Regions from separate parts of the Lacrimispora indolis DSM 755 genome, predicted to be linked through region 3. Evidence: riboswitches for the same ligand, from Rfam matches in the RefSeq annotation. Region 3 holds a riboswitch; each other region holds the start of a gene.
The links. A riboswitch is a leader RNA that binds a small molecule or an ion and turns the genes downstream of it on or off. The one in region 3 is predicted to bind thiamine pyrophosphate.

Region 1 (2,198 bases), 430 kb from region 3:
GCCCGCTATAAGGGGGTTGAAATCTATGAGTAGAGTAAGGGACGTATTTTCTAAGGGAAAGGCATTCATCCCGTTTATTACGGCAGGAGATCCTGACCTTGCCACCACTGAAGAGCTGGTTCCGGCCATGGCTGAAGCCGGAGCGGATTTAATTGAGCTTGGAATCCCCTTTTCCGACCCAATTGCAGAAGGGATCGTGATCCAGGAAGCTGATATGCGGGCCCTGGCATCAGGAGTTACCACGGATAAGCTTTTTGACTGCGTAAAACGGATACGGAAAAAAACCGATGTTCCCCTGGCTTTTATGACTTATATCAATCCTGTTTTCGTATATGGAAGCGAACGGTTTTTAAAAAATGCGGCGGAAAGCGGCATTGACGCCCTGATCGTGCCGGATATGCCTTTTGAGGAGAGAGAGGAACTGCTGCCCTTCTGCAGGAAATACGGAATTGAGCTGATTTCCCTCATCGCCCCCACTTCCAAGGAGCGCATACGGGCCATTGCATCAGAATCGGAAGGATTTATCTACTGCGTTTCTTCCATGGGCGTGACCGGGGTGAGGGCTGAAATCAACACAAATATCGGAGAAATGGTTTCCCTTGTAAAAGAGACAAAGGACCTTCCCTGCGCCATCGGCTTTGGCATCTCCACGCCGGAGCAGGCAAAGGAAATGAGCAAAAACGCGGACGGCGTCATTGTAGGAAGTGCCATTGTGAAAATAGCCGCAAAATATGGAAAAGGCTGCGTGGAGCCTGTCTGCGATTATGTAAGGGAAATGAAGGCAGCCATTTCCGGCTGACAGCCGGTTTTGGATGTTTTCCTTGACAAGACTAAAACAGAATGCTACACTAATGACCACAAGAGGGAGCTCGTAGGCGGGCTGAGAGGAAGTAATCAACTTCGACCTTTATAACCTGATTTGGGTAATGCCAACGTAGGGATTCATACGGGACAATTGTATTTTCCGAGCCTATACCTGTTGGTATGGGCTCTTTTTGCGTGAGCAATAAGCCGGACAAATATGCCAGCATATTCATCCGGCAGATTCCCTTACAATCCCTCCGTTAATCAAAAGGAGGAACAAAGATGAATTACACCACACAAATGGATGCCGCAAGAAAAGGCATTCTCACAAAAGAACTGATGGAAGTGGCCGGGCAGGAACAATGGGAGCCGGAAAAGCTTCGGGAGCTGGTGGCCCAGGGAAAAGTCGCCATTCCGGCCAACAAAAACCACACCTGTTTAAAGCCCAGCGGGATCGGATCCATGCTGAGGACAAAGATCAACGTGAACCTTGGGACCTCCAGGGATTTAAATGACTTGGAAATGGAGCTTCAAAAAGTAAAGGATGCAGTACATATGGGGGCGGAATCCATTATGGATCTAAGCTCCTTTGGAGATACCCGGAAATTCCGCAGGAAGCTGACCGGGGAATGTCCGGCTATGATCGGCACGGTTCCCATCTATGATGCGGTGGTTTATTACCACAAGCCACTTCGGGAAATCACTGCCGAAGAATGGATCCGGATCGTGGAAATGCACGCGGAAGACGGGGTGGACTTTATGACCATTCACGTAGGGATCAACAGGCAGACTGCCAGAAGGTTCAAGGAGGCAAAACGGCTGACCAACATCGTTTCAAGGGGAGGCTCTATCATCTTTGCGTGGATGGAAATGACAGGGGAGGAAAATCCCTTTTATGAGCATTACGACCGCATTCTGGAAATATGTCAGAAGCATGATGTGACCTTAAGCCTTGGAGATGCCTGCCGTCCGGGTTGTATTGAAGACGCATCGGATATATCCCAGGTGGAGGAGCTGGTGACTCTTGGGGAACTGACAAGAAAAGCCTGGGAAAAGGATGTGCAGGTTATTATTGAAGGTCCCGGCCACATGCCCTTAGACCAGATTGCAGCCAATATGAAAATCCAGCAGACCATCTGCAAAGGAGCACCTTTTTATGTTCTGGGGCCTCTTGTCACAGATATTGCGCCGGGCTATGACCATATCACTGCAGCCATCGGAGGGGCCATAGCTGCTGCTGCCGGAGCGGCCTTTCTCTGCTATGTGACTCCTGCGGAGCATTTGAAGCTGCCGGATGAAGCAGACGTAAAGGAAGGGATCATCGCTGCCCGGATCGCCGCCCATGCGGCGGATATTGCAAAGGGCATCAAAGGCGCCGGGGAATGGGATCATAA
Region 2 (2,198 bases), 2.9 Mb from region 3:
TGATAAAACCGGAACTCTTACAAAAGCAAGGCCGACAGTGAAGGAAGTGGTGACCTTTGGAGAAGAGAGTCCGGAGGAAATGCTCCGGATCGCAGCCTGCTTAGAAGAACATTTTCCCCACTCCATGGCAAAGGCAGTGGTGACGGCTGCCAGAAACAAAGGGCTGGAGCATGAGGAAATGCATTCCAAGGTGGAGTATATCGTGGCACACGGCATTGCTTCGTCCATAAACGGCAGAAAGGTGGTCATTGGAAGCCATCATTTTATCTTTGAGGATGAAGGCTGCAAGGTGGATGAGGCTTATCAGGAAAAATTTGAAAGCCTGCCAGAGGATTGCTCTCACCTTTATCTTGCTGTTGACCAGAAGCTTTCGGCAGTGATCTGCATTGAAGATCCACTTCGGGAGGAGGCCGCGGCAGTGGTAAATTCTCTTAAAAAGGCAGGGATATGGAAAACGGTCATGATGACGGGAGACAGCGAGCGGACCGCAGCGGCGGTTGCCGCCAGAGTAGGCGTGGATGAATATTATTCAGAGGTCCTCCCTGAGGAAAAAGCCCGTTTTATAGAGCGGGAAAAGGAATCAGGAAATGTGGTTATCATGGTGGGGGACGGGATCAATGATTCGCCTGCCCTTTCTGCAGCGGATGTGGGGATTGCCATCAGTGACGGTGCTGAGATCGCCAGGGAAATTGCGGATATCACCATTGCGGCGGACAATCTTTATGAAATCGTTACCTTGAAGCTGTTAAGCGACAGCTTAATGAAGCGGATCCATAAAAATTACCGGAGCATTGTGGGCTTTAATACGGGCCTTATTCTTCTGGGAGTGGGAGGGGTCATGCCCCCAACCGTATCGGCGCTGCTTCATAATACCTCCACTCTGGGGATCAGTTTAAGCAGCATGCAGAATCTGCTGTCTTAGGAAGCCGGGATTGACATTCACGTTTCCCTGATGTATACTTGCAATGAAAACTGAAAGGGGTGCTGGAGAAAGTCCGGCTGAGATAAAGCAGAATTGCTTGAAACCCTGTAACCTGATCTGGATAATGCCAGCGTAGGAAGCCTTCAGGCCATGCCTGTTCACCCGCCCGGATATCCGGACGGGTTTTTGGTTTCTATAAACGATAAAAGGAGAGAAAAGACATGAATGCAAGCGTAGCAATCCAGACATTGCCTGAGGCAAAGAATGATGAGGAGCTGATCCGCATTGTTGACCAGGTGATCGATTATATCAAAAGCACAGGACTGAACTATTATGTAGGACCTTTTGAAACCGCCATTGAAGGGGATTATGATGAACTGATGGACATTGTTAAGGAATGTCAGCACATCGCCGTCAAGGCAGGTGCTCCCTCTGTTGCCGCGTATATCAAAGTCACCTACCGGCCGGAAGGGGAGGTACTTACCATTGAAAAGAAAGTCACAAAACATCACAAGTAGGCTCTGGTCCTGGTCAGCGGTCCTCGGGCTTTTGATTTTGTGGCAGCTGATAACCGCTCTTGGTCTTGTGGACGGTTATCTCCTTCCCTCTCCCATAAGCGTTGGAAGGGCCTTTATAACGGAATTTCCGGTTCTGGCCTTCCATGGGGGGATCACCCTTCTTGAGGCATTTTTAGGGCTTTTTCTGGGAGTGGGGACCGGCTTTGTGATCGCAGTGATCATGGATCACTTTACCGGACTTTATCAGGCCTTTTATCCCCTGATCGTCCTGACCCAGACAGTTCCGACGGTGGCCATTGCACCTCTTCTGGTGTTGTGGTTCGGCTATGGAACGGCTCCAAAGGTGATCCTGATCGTGCTGACCACATTTTTTCCAATTACAGTGGGCCTGCTTACAGGATTTAAATCGGTAAATCCTGATGCAGTAAACCTTTTAAGATCCATGGGAGCGGGAAGACTGAAGATATTCTGCTATATCAAGCTTCCTGGGGCCATGGGGCAGTTTTTTGCCAGCCTCAGAATATCAGTCTCCTACGCGGTGGTGGGAGCTGTCATCTCTGAATGGCTGGGAGGCTTTGGCGGACTGGGTGTTTATATGACCAGGGTGAAAAAATCTTTTGCTTTTGATAAGATGTTTGCGGTCATCTTTCTCATATCCGCAGTCAGCCTTCTTCTCATGAAAGGCGTGGACATGCTTTCAAAGAAATGCATGCCATGGGAAGAGTGAAAGGAAAGAGGAAACACCCTTCGGGTATACC
Region 3 (2,198 bases):
TTGGACGGCATATCTCCTGAAAATATCGCCAAAGTATTTGCAGGCGATGATACGGGATTTGCCCCATGTACGGCGGAGGCAGTGGTGGAGGTTTTAAAGTCCAGTGATATCCCTCTGACCGGAAAGCGGGTGGCCATTGTGGGAAGAAGCATGGTAGTGGGGCGCCCTCTGTCCATGCTGATGCTTAAGGAAAATGCAACGGTGACCATCTGTCACACCCGCACGGAAAACTTAAAGGAAACCTGTAAAAATGCCCAGATCCTTGTGGCAGCAGCCGGGCGCGCCAGAATGGTGGATGCCTCTTATGTGGGAGCGGATGCCGTGGTGGTTGATGTGGGAATCAATGTGGACGAAAACGGAAAACTTTGCGGGGATGTGGATTTTGATTCCCTGGAAGGGACTGCTTCCATGGCAACTCCGGTACCAGGAGGAGTTGGAACGGTGACAACGGCTGTGCTGGCAAGGCATCTGGTATTGGCTGCACTTATAAAATAAAATAATGAAACAAGCGGCATGGAAGCCTACCGATCCTTCCATACCGCTTGTTTTTGATTTACAAAAGAGTACGTTTTATTTCCTTACCCATTAACAGCCTGCCGCTTCACCTGCCCGATGGCTCCCAGCACGGGAGGGAGATACAGGATCACAACGGTCAGGATCAGTTCCGGAAGGATGTAGGTGGCATTATAGCCCAGAGTATAGACCATGGGGTTCATGCCTTCCGGAGCATAGGAAGCAAAGAATATATATCCGGAAAGGACGTGGCATATGTAACGGCCCGCTACACCCACCACATACCCGGTCACAAGACCGTGTTTTTTATTGCTGAACAGCCCGGAAAGCCCAAGGGCGCCGAAGGCCAGGGGATAGTCAAGAAGAACCTGGAGCGGGGCAAAAATATAGGGCTCTGTAATAAACTGCAGGATTCCGTATGCCACGCCGGTCATAATTCCTGTTTTTACATCGTAAACATAGCCGATCAGGCAGATGAACAGCATGGAAAACAGAGTGATGGAGCCGCCGAAGGGAAGGGACGCAAATTTAATAAAAGAAGTTACCATTGCAAGAGCCATTGCACCTGAGCAGTAAACCAGCTGGCGGGTCTGCATGGCCTTGGATTTTGAGGCGGATTTACCCAGAAGGTGCAGGGCAAAAAGGATGGCCGCCAACAGAATAATTAACAGCCCGTATCCGGCCGGTTGTAGTAAATACTCTTCGTTTTCAGCAGAGTAAGTTAGAAAAAATGACATAAAAAATCCTCCTTTGCGCGCGCAGGAGGGGAGTAATGATGCTTCCTTACGCCGGCATTATCCGGTTCAAGTAGTGAGGGTTCGGTTTATTCCGATCTCAGCCTAAGGCTCCCCTAGCGTGTATACGATATTTGATTTCGCTGTGAGTATAACGCAAATCCATAAGCTTGTCAAGCCGCATCAAAAAGTAAAATCAGAATAAAAATGCAAATAAAGTGCAACCTAGTAAAAAGAAAATGGAAACACGGAGGTTGTTTTTATGACAGGCTTTATTATTGCACTCATATCAGGTGCGCTTATGAGCATTCAGGGAGTTTTAAATACAGGGGTGACAAAACAAACCAGCATGTGGGTATCAACAGGCTGGGTGCAGCTGACGGCATTTTTGACCTGTCTCATCCTGTGGTATTTTTCCGGCAGGGATGGCATCTCCGGACTTTTAGATGTGCAGCCCAAATACATGCTGCTGGGTGGTGTTATCGGCGCATTTATCACCTATACGGTAGTGAAGAGCATGGGAACCTTAGGACCTGCCAAAGCGGCTCTGCTTATCGTAGTATCCCAGATCATCGTAGCCTATGCCGTGGAGCTGTTCGGTTTATTCGGCGTTGAAAAAGTGGGATTTGAATGGAAAAAGCTGATCGGTGCTGTGGTTGCCATCATCGGAATCATGATATTTAATTAATTTGGAAATAGTGCTTGTATTTACCTATTTCTTTAGGTAGAATAGTAACATAGGCTGAAGATGGTATCCTTTTTTGGGAAATTTTGTAAGAGGAGGGATATCATGAAGTATCAGAAAATAAAAATCGCTCTGATTGCCCTGTGTATAATAGCCGCAGGTATCTGCTACGGCTTTGGCAGAAGCCGGGAAGACCAAAAGTCAGGGATCTCCTTATCGGAGGCATCTGCTTTTCAGGCAGGAGAAGCCGGAGACGATAGTCAGCC
Region 4 (2,198 bases), 200 kb from region 3:
TTATTTCCCTCCTGTTTTTTTATAATTCCGGCTGAAGAATCAATTGGGTTATCATATTGGCCTCATGGGCAGCACAGATTGCCACCCTGGGAGCCATCAGCCCGTTTCCGTACCCCGGCTCTGACATTCCGTCGCCGCAAAGATAAAAATTCCGGCTTATCTTCCTGGTACGGATCTCATTACTGTCCCCGTATCCTGCCATCCCCGATGCTGAGACCAGCTTTTTATCCGGGAAATGCTCCATTACGCCGTTCACAAGCATGGCTTTCATTTCCGGCACATCAAACGCTTCGCAGATGATATCCTCTGATTCAAATAACCCGGGTAGGTTGTGCTCTGTTACTTTTACACAATCCGCAGAAATCTCCAGATAAGGATTTATTGCCTTAAGCTCTTCCTTAAGAGCATCCGTCTTATACATTCCGATATGATGGATAAAATACTGCTGTCGGTTCAGATTACTGATATCCACTCTGTCAAAATCAATCAAATGCATATGTCCCACACCGATACGGGCAAGGGCAAAGGCTACATTGGAGCCCAGTCCTCCCAGGCCTGCTATTGCCACTCTGGCCTGATTCAATTTCTCCTGAACCTCCGGGGAATGACGCTTTTTTAGTGCTTCCTGAATTTCTGGTTTGCTTAAAATTCCATGTTCCAGTTTCATGTTAACTCCCTTTTATTCTAATCTTTCTGAAAGTCCCCGCTGCATTCCTGTAATCAGCCGCCGCCTACAAAGCTGATGACTTCCAGGATGTCTCCATCCCTTATAGTTGTTTCCGAAAGTCTGGACCTGGAAACCATACGGCCGTTATGCTCTACCGCAACCCGGTCTGCCTGATAGCCCATAAGCTCCAGCAACTCTGAAACCAGGATCTCTTCTGACAGCCCCTGCTCCTTTCCGTTAACCATAACCATGTCTTATTCCTCCTCTCTTGTATGGCAGGATTTTTTCAAAAAAAAAGTTCACAAAGAAATACACCCGCGGTGGTGTACCCCTTCGTGAACTTTCATTCACTCACAATAAAAATCCTATCCGATTGTACGTCAAATAAAAAAGCGGAAAATGCCCGCAGCACCTTCCGCAATAATTCCTTAAGCGTCCGTCCCTACGTTGGCATTATCCAAATCAGGTATATGAGTCGAAGTTCATAACTTCCTCTCAGCCTATTACATAAGCTCCTCTTTTGACGTATATAGTATAAAACAGAAAATCCGGGATGTCAACAGAATTTCCGGTATATCCGTTTTTTCGCCTTTTTTATTTCTGGCGGTAAGGAAATCCCTGGAAAGTTTTAAAAGGCAGCAAGCTAAATAAACATTAAGGCAGTCTGTTATCCTTTATTAAGGTTTCTTCTTTATTATTGTTTTAATAAAAGAAAAAGGAGGCAGATTATGATTGAAGAAATATTAAAGTACAATGATACTTTTGTGAGCACCAATGGTTATAGATCCTTTGTCACAGACAAGTATCCCAGAAAAAGGCTTGCCATATTAACCTGCATGGATACCAGGCTGGTGGAGCTGCTGCCCGCCGCACTTGGTATTCACAACGGAGATGTAAAGCTGATAAAAAATGCAGGCGGCGTGATTTTAGATCCTTTTGACAGCACAATCCGCAGCCTTCTCATCGCAATTCTGGAATTCGGTGTGGAAGAAATCATGGTTATCGGCCATACTGACTGCGGAGCAGCTGTCATATCCTCCAAAATCATCATCACACACCTGCTTAACCGGGGTATTGCCTGGAATACCATACAAAAACTGAAAGAGGATGGGGTGGACTTTGACTCCTGGTTCCAGGGCTTAGAAAACACGGAACGCTCCGTTCAAAAATCTGTTTCCTTACTTAAAACCCATCCCCTCATGCCATCCAATGTAATTATCCAGGGTTTTGTCATGGATATTACCTGCGGCAAACTGGCCGCAGTTTCTTAATCCAGACGGAAAAGGCGCCGGAATTTAATTCCAGCGCCTTTTCCATTTGGATTTTATTATCAGAATTCTATGAAAGGGTCAGTACACCAAGTAAAAGACCGGCCGTCAGGCAAACAAAGCTCACTCCCCATATCCACAGGAAGCAGGTCTTAATATGGTCTTTGATCTCCACACCCGCCAGGCCTATCCCTAAGAATGTGGCAGGTACAACAGGACTTATAAAGGTGGCGCAGTTGCGGCATACCACCATGGCAATTGCT

Region 1: it holds a riboswitch for thiamine pyrophosphate, as region 3 does, so the genes downstream of both, thiC (phosphomethylpyrimidine synthase ThiC) here and thiT (energy-coupled thiamine transporter ThiT) in region 3, are expected to answer to the same signal.
Region 2: it holds a riboswitch for thiamine pyrophosphate, as region 3 does, so the genes downstream of both, K401_RS0102355 (thiamine-binding protein) here and thiT (energy-coupled thiamine transporter ThiT) in region 3, are expected to answer to the same signal.
Region 4: it holds a riboswitch for thiamine pyrophosphate, as region 3 does, so the genes downstream of both, thiS (sulfur carrier protein ThiS) here and thiT (energy-coupled thiamine transporter ThiT) in region 3, are expected to answer to the same signal.

The regions. Positions count from the first base shown of each region.
Region 1 is NZ_AZUI01000001.1:2,939,859-2,942,056, reverse strand. It holds gene trpB (tryptophan synthase subunit beta) at 1-33, shown strand, start outside; gene trpA (tryptophan synthase subunit alpha) at 26-799, shown strand; TPP riboswitch at 852-958, shown strand; gene thiC (phosphomethylpyrimidine synthase ThiC) at 1,087-2,198, shown strand, end outside.
Region 2 is NZ_AZUI01000001.1:489,631-491,828, reverse strand. It holds gene K401_RS0102360 (heavy metal translocating P-type ATPase) at 1-922, shown strand, start outside; TPP riboswitch at 968-1,078, shown strand; gene K401_RS0102355 (thiamine-binding protein) at 1,144-1,440, shown strand; gene K401_RS0102350 (ABC transporter permease) at 1,409-2,167, shown strand.
Region 3 is NZ_AZUI01000001.1:3,366,091-3,368,288, forward strand. It holds gene K401_RS0116105 (bifunctional 5,10-methylenetetrahydrofolate dehydrogenase/5,10-methenyltetrahydrofolate cyclohydrolase) at 1-495, shown strand, start outside; gene thiT (energy-coupled thiamine transporter ThiT) at 579-1,250, opposite strand; TPP riboswitch at 1,277-1,375, opposite strand; gene K401_RS0116115 (DMT family transporter) at 1,510-1,935, shown strand; gene K401_RS0116120 (helix-hairpin-helix domain-containing protein) at 2,038-2,198, shown strand, end outside.
Region 4 is NZ_AZUI01000001.1:3,163,991-3,166,188, reverse strand. It holds gene thiF (sulfur carrier protein ThiS adenylyltransferase ThiF) at 20-667, opposite strand; gene thiS (sulfur carrier protein ThiS) at 721-918, opposite strand; TPP riboswitch at 1,089-1,198, opposite strand; gene K401_RS0115220 (beta-class carbonic anhydrase) at 1,396-1,938, shown strand; gene K401_RS0115215 (CitMHS family transporter) at 2,006-2,198, opposite strand, start outside.